DNA from 3 places in the Streptomyces sp. PsTaAH-124 genome. Region 2 is predicted to be linked to each of the others. Evidence: riboswitches for the same ligand, from Rfam matches in the RefSeq annotation. Region 2 holds a riboswitch; each other region holds the start of a gene.
The links. Region 2 has a riboswitch for cyclic di-AMP ahead of B086_RS0113455 (transglycosylase family protein). Riboswitches for the same ligand answer to the same signal wherever they lie in the genome.
Positions count from the first base shown of each region.

Region 1 (4,263 bases), on a different contig from region 2:
GCCCGTCAGGAAGCCCGCCGCCAGCGCGTAGTACGGCACCGCCGCCAGGCCCGCCCGCTCGGCGAGGTCCCGCAGAGCGCCCTCGTAGGTGTCCCGGGAGACCAGGTTGTAGTGCGGCTGGAGCGCGACGTAGCAGGCCAGACCCTCGCGTTCGGAGAAGTCCAGGGACTCCTTCAGGCGCTCGGCGGAGATGTTGGAGGCGGCGATGTACCGCACCTTGCCCGCCCGCACCAGTTCGTCCAGGGCGCCGATGATCTCCTCGACGGGCACCTCGGGCCGGTCGAAGTGCGTGTAGTACAGGTCGATGTGGTCGGTGCCCAGCCGCTTGAGGGAGGCGTCGGCCGCGGCCTTGATATTGGCGGCGGACAGGCCCTGGAAGTCGGGGTGCTGGCTGACCTTGGTGGCGACGACGACGTCGGAGCGGTTGCCGCGCTCCTTGATCCACTTGCCGATGATCGTCTCGGACTCGCCGCCCCGGTGGCCCTCCACCCAGGCCGAGTAGGAGTCGGCGGTGTCCAGGAAGTTGCCGCCGGCCGCCGTGTAGGCGTCCAGGACGGCGAAGGACCGCTCCTGGTCGGCGGTCCAGCCGAAGACGTTGCCGCCGAGGGCGAGCGGGAAGACCTCGAGGTCGGACGAGCCCAGCTTGTGCAGAGAAGTCATGTGATCCATCAACGCCCCCGGCGGAGCAGCCCATTCCGCGCCCCGCCGGTCCCGGGCGCAAAGCTTGCGCAAACCACCCGGACGGCTGGCGACGCGCCCGCAGCCATGCCCCCCCCCCGGCCCGGGGGATCAAGGGATCGGGGGATCAGGCGGACGGACAGGGCATCAGGGGGTGAGGCCCTTGGCCTGGAGCCAGGCCATCGGGTCGATGCCGGACGCCTGACCGCCCGGGTGGACCTCCAGGTGCAGATGCGGACCGGTGACGTTGCCGGTGGCGCCGACCCGGCCGATGACCTCGCCGGTGGCGACCTTCTGCCCGGCGCTCACGCTGATCGACGACTGGTGGCAGAACCACAGCTCGGTGCCGTCGTCCAGGGTGAGGATCGTGCGGTAGCCGTAGGCACCCGCCCAGCCGGCCTCGGTGACGGTGCCGCTGTGGATCGCCTTGATCAGGGTGCCGGTGGGCGCGGCGAAGTCGAGGCCGGTGTGGTGCCCGGAGGACCACATGGAGCCGGCCTGGCCGAAGGTGGAGGTGATCGTGTACGAGGAGGTCGGCAGCGTGTACTGCTTGGCCAGCTCCGCCAGCCGCGCCGCCTCGGCCTTCTTCCGGGCCTCCTCCTCCGCCTTCTTCTTCTCGGCGGCGGCCTTGGCCTCGGCCTCCTGCTTCGCCTCGGCGGCGGCCTCGTCCGCCTGCCGGGCGGCGCGCTGGACGGCGGCCTGCTCGGTGGCGGCCTCGGCCCTGGCCGCGACCTGGGCCTGCTGCTGCTCGGCCTGGGCCATGATCCGGTTGCGCAGCGCCTCGCCCGCGCCGGACGCGGCACGGGGAGCGGCCGTCGTCCCGGCCGGTGCGGCGGTGACGTCGCTGAGCGCGGTGGCGGAGCCCTCGTGGCGCTCCTTGGCGGAGCCGCCGTCGAAGAGGGAGCCCACGGAGGCGGGCAGCGCGTGCAGGTCCGGCACGTCGGGCAGCGAGATCGCGACCGGCGGCTTGCCGGTGTTGGCGCTGGCCATGCCGCCCGCGCCGACGGCCGCTATGACGCCCACGCCGAGCACGGTGGAGCTGCGGGCCAGCCCGCCGCCGCGCTGCTTGGCGACGCGGTGCCGGCCGCGCACGGGGCGGAGGGAGTCCTCGGTGGGGTTCCACTCCTCCACGGGGCCCTCGTCGGGGGTCCGGCCGCCGTAGCCGAAGGAATCGGTGCGCTGGCTCGGCATGAACGGGGCTTCTGGGGCAGGCCGGTTGGACGCCACGCGGGCGTGCTCCTTTCCTTCCGTCTCGCCTACCGGGTTAGCTGACGGGTTCGGAGCGGGAAGGTCTCCTACGCGCGTCAACCGGCCGTACACATACGGCGGATGATGCCCGATTCACCCCAAATTGGTGGTTCCCCGGTTCCCTTGCGGGATTCGGCGCGCGCGCACGGAGCCGCCTCTGATGACGGCTGGGACGACCGCGCTGCGTTATCGAACGTTAATAGACCCGGGCCTCCGATTCCAAGCCGCCCGCCTTGATCATTAAACCTTTTTGGCCAAGACGTACACCCCAGAGATGACGAAACCAGGGCGAGTTGACTGAACTTCAGGCCATTTCCGGCGCGCGACGACGGCGCGGACGCCCACGAGAGAAGTGATGGTGTGTCAGTTGTTATGCGGACGGGCACGGGCCGGTCACGCGAGGTGACATCGGCCAAGGGGCGACCGGGAGCCGGAATAGCGCAGAAGACCGCAGCAGAGAACCACGGAAGACCGCCGGAAGCCCGGAAAACACTCAGGGCCGGAATCCGTTTCCGGATTCCGGCCCTGAGTCTTCAGTAGCGGGGACAGGATTTGAACCTGCGACCTCTGGGTTATGAGCCCAGCGAGCTACCGAGCTGCTCCACCCCGCGTCGTTGAGATAACTGTACCTCACCTGCGGGGTGGATTGCACACGCGTTACGGCAGGTGCCGGTTCGGCTCCTTGGCCAGGGCCTCGAACTCCGGCAGCACCACGACGTCCGCGCCCTCTGCCGCCAGCACCCCGGAGCCGTCGGCGGACTCCACGAAGGTGTCCGGCTCCCGCCACGCCGTGACGACCCGCCGCACCCCCGCGTCCAGAATCAGCCGGGCGCACGGCCGCGGCCGGGAGGCGCGTCGGGCGCACGGTTCCAGGCTGCTGTACACCGTGGCCCCGGGCAGCCGCGGGTCCACCGGGTCGACCTTGGCGAGCGCGGCCTCCTCCGCGTGCACCACCGGGTCACCGGCCTCCCGCGAGTGGCCCCGGGCCAGCTCGGTGCCGTCCGCCGCGACCACCACCGCGCCCACGCTGAACGCCGTGCGCGAGGGCGGGCACTGCGCGGCCAGCTCGCAGGCGATCCGCAGCCAGTGCCGGTCGGCGGGCACGGCGCCGGTCCCGGTGCCGGGGGCCGTGGGCTCGTAGCGCATGAGGACGACGTCCCCGAGGGCCCGGGTCTCCAGCAGCCGCAGCCGTCCGGCCTGGTACGCGCCCGGCCCGAACAGGCGCGGCGCCGCCGGGTCCCCCACGATCAGCGGCGCGACCACGAGCTGGAGCTCGTCGGCGAGCTGCTGCCTCAGCAACTGGGTGTGCACCGTGCCGCCGCCCTCGACCATGAGCCGGCGCACCCCGCGCACGTCGTGCAGATGCTCCAGCAGGCGCCGCCAGTCGAGCGCCGCGCCCAGCGGGACTACGGAGACGGAGGCGGCGCCGGTGGCGGGGACGGGGGCGGTGGCGGGGGACGCGGCATCGGGATCCTCGGATCCGGGGGCCGTACCGACGCCCGCGCGGCGCAGCCGTTCGGCGCCCTCGTCGGTCGTGTAGACGGCCTTCTCGCCGCCCGTGTGCCAGAAGCGCGCCCGCGGGTCCAGCTCGCCGGTGGCGGTGACCGTGACCTTCAGCGGATGCTCCGCCCGGCCGGCGGCGACCCGGGCCGCGCGGCGCTCGGGCGCGTTGACCAGCAGGCGGGGGTTGTCGGCGCGCAGGGTGCCGGCGCCGACGAGGATGGCGTCGGAGGCGGCCCGCACCGCGTCGACCCGGTCGAAGTCGGCGGCGCCGGACAGCAGCAGGCGGTCGGGACCGGTGTCGTCCAGGCAGCCGTCCAGGGAGACGGCGGCGGACAGCAGGACATGGGGCAGGGGCATCGGGGCGCACTCTTTCTCGGAGGCGGACGGACTCGGAGGCGTGGGGGCGCTCGGTTTCTACCCGTCCATCCTCGCGGCCCCGTCCGGAACCTCACCGTCCGCCCCTGGGTCCGGGCGCGTACGTCCCCCGGCGGGGCACCGGCCCGGTGGCGTCACCCGGTCCAGTGTCCCGAGGTGAACGTCACCGCGAGCACCGCCGTCAGCGGCGCGACCACCCCGACGTACGCGTCCTTCACCCAGCGCCGCCGCAGGCTCCAGTGGGCCAGGCCGGTCCACAGCGGCCACCAGATCAGGGTGGCGCGGGGCACGGAGAGGTACCAGTAGGACGTGCCCAGGGCCCACAGGTTGAGGGCGATGAACACGGCCTCCGGCCAGCGGCGGCGGACCAGCAGCACGGCGAGCAGCAGCACCCCGACCGCCATGGCCGCCAGCTCCAGCTGGAACTCGACGGCGTACCCGGTGCTCTGGAGGTGGCCG
Region 1 covers NZ_KB892163.1:241,549-245,811, reverse strand. The annotation lists gene B086_RS0110780 (aldo/keto reductase) at 1-660, opposite strand, end outside; gene B086_RS0110775 (M23 family metallopeptidase) at 826-1,905, opposite strand; cyclic di-AMP (ydaO/yuaA leader) riboswitch at 1,917-2,074, opposite strand; tRNA gene B086_RS0110770 (tRNA-Met) at 2,464-2,537, opposite strand; gene B086_RS0110765 (dihydrofolate reductase family protein) at 2,584-3,786, opposite strand; gene B086_RS0110760 (mannosyltransferase family protein) at 3,939-4,263, opposite strand, start outside.
Region 1: linked by a shared signal. The riboswitch ahead of B086_RS0110775 (M23 family metallopeptidase) and the one ahead of B086_RS0113455 (transglycosylase family protein) in region 2 are both predicted to bind cyclic di-AMP.

Region 2 (4,263 bases):
GCCCCCGCCCCCGGGCCGGCCCCCGCCCCCGGGACGACCACCGGGAACGGCCCCGTTCCCGGGCGCTGACGGCGGTGAACATGACGCGTGTTCAACTATGTGATGTTGATGTGATCTGCGCGGCATGAACTTGTGACAAGTGATCGTCACCCGATACTTTCACCCATCAGCGTGACGCCGGGGCCCTCCCGTCCCGCCGCCGCGCCGTCACTGCCGTCGTGCGAAAGGTCTCCAGATGCTCTCCGGGAACGGTCGTCACCGTCGCCCCCGCCAGGCTCCGGCCCTCCTCGTCGCCGCCGGAGTGACCGGCTCGGCCATCGCCATCCCGCTGGTCGCCGCGTCCGGCGCCAGCGCCGCCGACGGCACCACCTGGGACAAGGTGGCGCAGTGCGAGACCGGCGGCTCCTGGAGCGCCGACAACGGCCACGGCTACTACGGCGGCCTGATGCTCACCCAGGACGACTGGGAGGCGTACGGCGGCCTCTCCTACGCGGCCAGCGCCGACCAGGCCAGCCGCTCCCAGCAGATAGCCGTGGCCGAGAAGATCCTCGCCGACAAGGGGCCCGGCGCCTGGCACACCTGCGGGCTGCTGGCCGGGCTCACCAAGAGTTCCGGTACGGCCGACGTCGACACGGGCGTGGGCGGCGACTCCTCGGCGTCCGGCGCGGACGGATCCACCTCGTCGGACAAGGACGGCAAGGGCGACAAGGGAGATAAGGGGAGCAAGGGAGACAAGGACGACAAGGGCTCCACCTCGTCCGGAACCTCCGGTTCCACGGGCAAGGGCGGCGACTCCGGCGGCTCCGACGCGTCCGGGAAGCCTCGTACGGGCGAGGGCGGTCTGTCCGACTCGCCCCAGGACGCCGACAACTCATCCGGTTCGTCCGGCTCTTCGCCGGACACCACCCAAACGCCCGGATCCTCGCACGGGACCGATGCGTCGCACGGCGCCACCACCGGACCGTCCGGCGGCCCTTCCTCGCCCGCGACGACGGGCGGTCCGGCCGGGTCCGGCACCTCTCACGGCACCGGCACGCCCGATGCCACCTCGTCCACGGGCACCCGCACCGGCACCGGGGACCAGGATCGTGACAACTCCGGCGATGCGGACAACTACGTCCAGGACGTCGGCTCTTCGGCGCTCGTCGACACCGGCGCGCTCGGCTCCGGCGGCCGCCACCGCGGCGGCAGCGCCGACGAGGGCGCGACGGACGGCGCCGCGGACGCCACGGGCGGGCGGCACGCCTCCCGGGGCGGCGGCGCGCACGCCTCGTCCGCCGACTCCTACACCGTGCGCACCGGCGACTCGCTCACGTCCATCGCCGACTCCTTCGGCCTGCACGGCGGGTGGCACACGCTCTATGACGCCAACAAGGGCGCCATCGGGGCCGACCCGGACCACATCGTCGCCGGTCAGAGCCTGGATGTCCCCACCGAAAACGCCCAAAAGTAGCGGGAGTTCGCGTCATACTTCGCCTTGTATGTCCTATTCGGTGAAAGTGTGGGATGAGTCTCAGAAGCCCTGATCGTCTTTGAAATCCGGCGGATCACCTGTCTACGGTCATGACCGCTCGCCACCGCGAGCCCCGGCTGCCGCAACGCCGAATCCTGCCAGCGGCCGTACGGGAACAGTCGTCGCGTCAAGCGCCGCAGGCAGGAGCGGGGGACCCAAGGTAAGTGCCGCGCCGGGCAGTTGACCGGAGCGGCTGGGGGTGAAGCCGTGCCTCTCGGAAGGCACGGCCGGGCAACTCAACCGGCCCGAACCCGACAGCTCACCTCGCAGGCGTCGGTGAGGGGATCCTTCCATGCTGTTTTCCGGCAAGGGCAAGCACCGTCGTCCGTCCAAGGCCACTCGCGCCATCGCACTCGCCGGTGTCACCGGCGTCGCCGTCGCCGGCCCGCTGATGGCGGCCGGCAACGCCTCCGCCGCCACCGCCTCCGAGTGGGACGCGGTCGCCCAGTGCGAGTCCGGCGGCAACTGGTCGATCAACACCGGCAACGGCTTCTACGGCGGCGTCCAGTTCACCAACTCCACCTGGGCCGCCTTCGGTGGCACCGCCTACGCCCCGCGCGCCGACCTGGCCAGCAAGTCCCAGCAGATCGCCATCGCCGAGAAGGTCCTCGCGGGCCAGGGCAAGGGCGCCTGGCCGGTGTGCGGCAAGGGCCTGTCCGGCGCCGCGTACTCGGGCGGCAGCTCCTCGTCGTCCTCCTCTTCCTCGTCCTCCTCGTCTTCTTCCTCCTCTTCGTCGTCGTCCTCCTCTTCGTCGTCCTCGTCGAAGAAGAGCAGCACCACGACCCGCTCCACCGAGCAGCAGGCCGCGGGCCGCTCCGCCGACCGCCCGGCGCCGAAGAAGACCGTCACCACCCCCACCGGCAAGAAGGTGAAGAAGGGCGACGGCGAGTACAAGGTGACCGTCGGCGACTCGCTCAGCTCCATCGCCGCCGCCCACCACGTCCAGGGCGGCTGGGAGAAGCTCTTCCAGCTGAACAAGGACATCGTCGACGACGCCGACCTCATCTACCCGGGCCAGCAGCTGCACCTGAAGTAAGGCGCGGCGGCCACCGCCCCACCCCCCCCGTCCCCACGGGCTCCCCGCCCCGGCGCGTTCTCCCCCGTACGCGCCGGGGCGGGGGCATTTCACCTTCCGTTCGGACCCCCGTTCCCGTCTTCTTTGTTCCGTGCTGAAACAATGTGTACGGTCACTCTGTCCACGGGACGGTCGGTCGGCCGGTCGGCGGCCCGGGACGGTTAGGCTCTAGTCGCACGGCTCACAAGCCCCGCACTTTCAGCGTCACATCCACGAAGGAGATGCTCGTGCCGTCCATCGACGTCGTCGTAGCCCGGGAAATCCTGGACTCCCGAGGCAACCCCACGGTCGAGGTCGAGGTCGGCCTCGACGACGGCAGCACGGGTCGTGCCGCCGTCCCCTCCGGCGCCTCCACGGGCGCCTTCGAGGCCATCGAGCTGCGTGACGGTGACCCCAACCGTTACCAGGGCAAGGGTGTCGAGAAGGCCGTCCTCGCCGTCATCGAGCAGATCGGCCCGGAGCTCGTCGGCTACGACGCCACCGAGCAGCGCCTGATCGACCAGGCCATGTTCGACCTGGACGCCACCGACAACAAGGGCTCGCTCGGCGCCAACGCCATCCTCGGCGTCTCCCTCGCCGTCGCGCACGCCGCCTCCGAGGCGTCCGACCTCCCGCTCTTCCGCTACCTGGGCGGCCCCAACGCGCACCTGCTCCCGGTGCCGATGATGAACATCCTGAACGGCGGCTCGCACGCCGACTCCAACGTGGACATCCAGGAGTTCATGATCGCCCCGATCGGCGCGGAGTCCTTCTCCGAGGCCCTGCGCTGGGGCGCCGAGGTCTACCACACCCTCAAGAAGGTCCTGAAGAACAAGGGTCTGGCCACCGGTCTGGGCGACGAGGGCGGCTTCGCCCCGAACCTGGGCTCCAACCGCGAGGCCCTGGACCTGATCCTGGAAGCGGTCAAGGAAGCCGGCTACACCCCCGGCGAGCAGATCGCCCTCGCGCTCGACGTCGCCGCCTCCGAGTTCTACAAGGACGGCAAGTACCTCTTCGAGGGCAAGGAGCGCTCCGCCGCCGAGATGACGGAGTACTACGAGGAGCTGGTCGCGGCCTACCCGCTGGTCTCCCTCGAGGACCCGCTGTTCGAGGACGACTGGGCCGGCTGGAAGGTCCTCACCGACCGCCTCGGCGAGAAGGTCCAGATCGTCGGTGACGACCTGTTCGTCACCAACCCCGAGCGCCTGGCCCGCGGCATCGAGGAGGGCAGCGCCAACGCCCTGCTGGTGAAGGTGAACCAGATCGGTTCGCTCACCGAGACCCTGGACGCCGTCGAGCTGGCCCAGCGCAACGGCTTCAAGTGCATGATGTCGCACCGCTCCGGCGAGACCGAGGACGTCACCATCGCCGACCTCGCCGTCGCCACCAACTGCGGCCAGATCAAGACCGGCGCCCCGGCCCGCTCCGAGCGCGTCGCCAAGTACAACCAGCTGCTGCGCATCGAGGAGATCCTCGACGACGCCGCGGTGTACGCCGGCCGCAGCGCGTTCCCGCGCTTCAAGGGCTGAGCCGCGCGCCGGCCGAGCCCGTAAAAAGGTGAGGCCGAGCCAGTCGTCCGTACGTCCCCGCACCCGGTCCCGTACCGTGTCCGGGGACGTACGCACGTGTGAGCGGGCATGGACGGCATGCGCGGGGCAGGAACGGGAGGCGCGACGATGGCCGTGAAGGACCGGGA
Region 2 covers NZ_KB892166.1:132,416-136,678, forward strand. The annotation lists gene B086_RS0113445 (cytochrome P450 family protein) at 1-69, shown strand, start outside; gene B086_RS0113450 (transglycosylase family protein) at 236-1,453, shown strand; cyclic di-AMP (ydaO/yuaA leader) riboswitch at 1,636-1,801, shown strand; gene B086_RS0113455 (transglycosylase family protein) at 1,806-2,549, shown strand; gene eno (phosphopyruvate hydratase) at 2,816-4,096, shown strand; gene B086_RS0113465 (FtsB family cell division protein) at 4,244-4,263, shown strand, end outside.

Region 3 (4,263 bases), on a different contig from region 2:
ACGAGGCTGTACTCGGCGGCGCTCTCGACGAGCGAGACCTTCTGCCGGTCCGGGCCGTCGGCCGCGACGCGCAGCGTGTGCGTGCCGGAGGCCAGCTCGGTCAGCTTGGAGCTGGGGTCGGCGGACGAGCCGTCGCCGCCGCCCAGGGCGCCGGAGGCGAGGCTGCTCTCCAGACCGCCGAGGTTCGGCAGCCCGAGGTCGGTGGTGATCTTGACGGTGCCGGACAGGCGCTCGACGTCCGACTTGGCGATCTTCTCGATGAGTTGCTGTGCGGTGATCTTCGGCAGGTCGGGGTCACCGGAGTCGGCGAGTGCCGGGACGAGCCCGATGGTCGCCGCCGCCACCCCCACCACCGCGACCGGGACGCCGTAGCGGGCGGCCTTGCGGCGCGCCGAGGCGCGGTCGCCGGCCTCCGGGGTGTCCCTGGTGTCGTCGGATTCGTACGGTGCCATGTGTGCCTTACCTCCGTCGTCGGCGGCGGCTGCCCGTGTGCACTGCTCCCACCCCAAGCCGCCATTCTCACCCGAATCGGTGAGGAGTGGTGTGGTCCGTGCTTCCATCTGACCAAATCGGCCGCGACGAAGCGTCAGACCGCGGAGCCAACTCCGTGTACGCCTGCGGTATGACACACGAGGGCGGCTTCTCCACCACCCCGTAGGGGTCGGGGTGGAGAAGCCGGCCGGAACCCCCGCCGGGACCGGGTCCGGCCGGGTGGAGAGGCGGGACCGGGGGGTGGAGAGAACCGGCGGGAAGAGGCACGTCGGGCCCGGCCGACCGGGGCCCGATCCGGGGAGGCGGGCCTGGCCGACTCGGCGCACCAGCCGACTCGGCGTACTAGCCGAACCGGTGCACCAGCCGACTCGGTGGACCAGCCGAACCGGTGCACTAGCCGACCCGGTGGACCACCGCGTCGCACAGCTGGAGCAGGGCCACCTTGGCGCCGCACTCCTTCAGCGGGGCCAGCGCGGCCCGCGCCTCCTCGGCGTAGCGGACACTGTCCCGCCGGGCCTGTTCGAGCGCGGGATGGGCGCGCAGCGCGGTCAGCGCCTCGGCGTGCCGGGCGTCGTCGCTCAGGTCGGAGTCGAGCAGTTCGCACAGCGCGATGTCCTCGGCGAGCCCCAGCCGGGCGGCGCGCTCGCGCAGCCGCAGCACCGGCAGCGTGGCGACGCCCTCACGCAGATCGGTGCCGGGGGTCTTGCCGGACTCCCGGGAGTCGGAGGCGATGTCGAGCACGTCGTCCGCGAGCTGGAAGGCGACGCCGAGCCGCTCCCCGTACTGCGTCAGCACGTCCACGACCCTCTCGTCGGCGCCGGACATCATCGCGCCGAACCGGCACGAGACGGCCACCAGCGAACCGGTCTTGCCGCCCAGCACGTCCAGGTAGTGGTCGACCGGGTCCCGGCCGTCCTGCGGCCCGGCGGTCTCCAGGATCTGCCCGGTGACGAGCCGTTCGAACGCGAGCGCCTGGACCCGGACGGCCTCCGGGCCGAGGTCCGCGAGGATCTGGGAGGCGCGGGCGAAGAGGAAGTCGCCGGTGAGGACCGCGACCGCGTTGTTCCAGCGGGTGTTGGCGCTGGCCACCCCGCGCCGCACGGCGGCCTCGTCCATCACGTCGTCGTGGTAGAGCGTGGCCAGGTGGGTCAGCTCCACGACCACGGCCGAGGGCACGATCCCCGGCGCGTCGGGGTCGCCGAACTGGGCCGCGAGCATCACGACCAGCGGCCGGAACCGCTTGCCGCCCGCCTTGACGAGGTGCTGGGCGGCCTCCGTGATGAACGGGACCTCGCTCTTGGTGGCTTCGAGCAGCCCTTCCTCGACAGCCGCCAATCCGGCCTGGACATCGGCTTCGAGAGCCTGGTCCCGCACGCTCAGCCCGAACGGCCCGACGACGGTCACGAGGGGTCTCCTGTCTGCTGGTGTCTGCTGGCGCTTACACGGTTTGTCGATAGGTCGCTGCCATCACTCAAGTCAGCGTATCCGGTCACGTTTCGATCACCGATAGCGCCCACCGATACAGGCCAGGTGGTATCGGATCACGACCGATATGTTTTCGATCACCACGTATGAACAGATATTTATCGACTTGCTCTTTCCTGCCTCTCCCTCGCCACCCCGCCCCCCTTCCACCTTCCCCCCTCCCCCGGCTCCACCTCCCCCAGCCTCCCCCCTCACTCCCCCCACCGCGCCCACTCTCCCCCTACACGCCGCCCGTGCCCACGTACGTACGAACAGGGCCAGGGCCTCACCGACCGTGATGCCCGTCACTTCCAGCCTTACGAGTCCGATTTACCCTTATTAGTATTTCAATTCCCCTTGGGGGCAAATGCTCCTGGCCGGATTATTCCGTGAGCTGCATCACGCGCACCCTCACCCCCCGCCACGGCCCGCCGACCCCCCGCTCCCCGTCCCCCGCAAGCGAGTTGACCCTTGGCAATCGCAAAGGATCAAGCGGCCAAAATGCCCTGGATCAAGGTCAACTAGGACGATGTATGCGTCAGGTACTTGTTCGGGACATGTGCTCTCGCATACGTTCCGGGCCAGTCGAGCGGACGCCGAATCCTGCCAGCGCTCGATGACCACCCACCGACAGCTCATGGCAGGAGCGGGGGACCCAGGTAAGTCGCCGGGCCGGAGCGCCGTACGTCCTACGTCGTACGCCGCGCCGGAACGGCTCGGGGTGAAGCCGTGCTCCAAGGAGCCGGCCGGGCACCTCCCCGCCCGAACCCGACAGCTCACCTCGCAGGCGACGGAGAGGAAATCCCCATGTCTGCACGTCGTCCCAGCCGCTCCCGCGCCGCTCGTCTCGTCCGCACCCTCGCCGTCTCCGGCACCGGTGCCGCGATCCTCGCCCTGCCGCTGATCGGGGCGTCCGGCGCCTCTGCGGCCACCCCGACCGCCGCCACCGCCACCACGGCGAGCACGGTCGCCTACCCGAACAACCTGGACGGCTGGATCCGCGAGTCGCTCGCGGTCATGGCCCAGAAGGGCATCCCCGGCACCTACAACGGCATCCACCGCAATGTGATGCGCGAGTCGTCCGGCAACCCGCTGGCCATCAACAACTGGGACTCCAACGCCGCCGCGGGCATCCCCTCCAAGGGCCTGCTCCAGGTCATCCAGCCGACCTTCAACGCCTACCACGTGGCCGGCACGTCGTTCGACATCTACGACCCGGTCGCCAACATCACGGCCGCGTGCAACTACGCCGCCGCGCGCTACGGCTCCATCGACAACGTCAACAGCGCGTACTGACGGGCAGCCGCGTGCCACCGGCACGCGGCGGGCTCAGACGAACAGACGATCGAGGACGACGGCGACGCCGTCGTCCTCGTTCGACGTGGTGACCTCGTCGGCGACCGCCTTCAGCTCCGGGTGGGCACCCGCCATCGCCACCCCCCGGGCCGCCCACCGGAACATGGGGATGTCGTTCGGCATGTCGCCGAAGGCGAGGGCGTCCCCGGGGCCGAGCCCCAGCCGCGCCGCGGCCAGCGCGAGACCGGTCGCCTTGGTGATGCCGCAGGGCTGGAGCTCGACGGTCCCCGGGCCCGACATGGTCACCGAGGCGAGCGGGCCGACCGCGCCGCGGGCCGCCGCCGCCAGTTCGTCGTCGGACAGCCGGGGATGGCGCAGCAGCACCTTGCTGATGGGCGCGCGCCACAGCTCCTCGCGCCGCCCGACCCGCTCGGCGGGCAGCGTCGGGTGCGGCATGCGGTACCCCGGCTCGATGAGCGTGCGGCCGTCCACGCCGTCCTGGTCGACCGCCGCGTACACCTCCCCCACCTCCGCCTCGATCTTGCCGAGCGCGGTCTCGGCCGTCTCCCGGTCGAGCGTGACCGACCACAGCATGCGGTCGGCCCCGGCGTCGTAGAGCTGGGCGCCCTGGCCGCACACCGCGAGCCCGGTGCCGCCGAGGGACCTCAGCAGCGGGCGGACCCGCGGCGCCGGCCGTCCGGTGACGACGAGGTGCCGGGCACCGGCCGCCGCCGCCCGGCCGAGCGCGGCGCGGGTCCGCCCGGACACGGAGTCGTCGCCGCGCAGCAGCGTGCCGTCCAGGTCGGTGGCGATGAGGGCGTACGCGGGGGCAGCGGATGCGGGCATGATCAGAGAATACGGATCCGCCAGGCGGGTGACGGGCGGAAACCGGACGACGCCCCTCCGCCGTGTCGTCCGGGGACCCCCTCGGACACTGCCCAAGACAGCTGCCTCCCCCGTAACGTGTGGCGCGACCACATGAACGTGTGGCCAGACACCCATGTCCCCCAT
Region 3 covers NZ_KB892173.1:132,249-136,511, reverse strand. The annotation lists gene B086_RS0120440 (LolA family protein) at 1-452, opposite strand, end outside; gene B086_RS0120435 (polyprenyl synthetase family protein) at 886-1,896, opposite strand; cyclic di-AMP (ydaO/yuaA leader) riboswitch at 2,541-2,759, shown strand; gene B086_RS0120430 (transglycosylase SLT domain-containing protein) at 2,764-3,252, shown strand; gene B086_RS0120425 (HAD-IIB family hydrolase) at 3,286-4,098, opposite strand.
Region 3: linked by a shared signal. The riboswitch ahead of B086_RS0120430 (transglycosylase SLT domain-containing protein) and the one ahead of B086_RS0113455 (transglycosylase family protein) in region 2 are both predicted to bind cyclic di-AMP.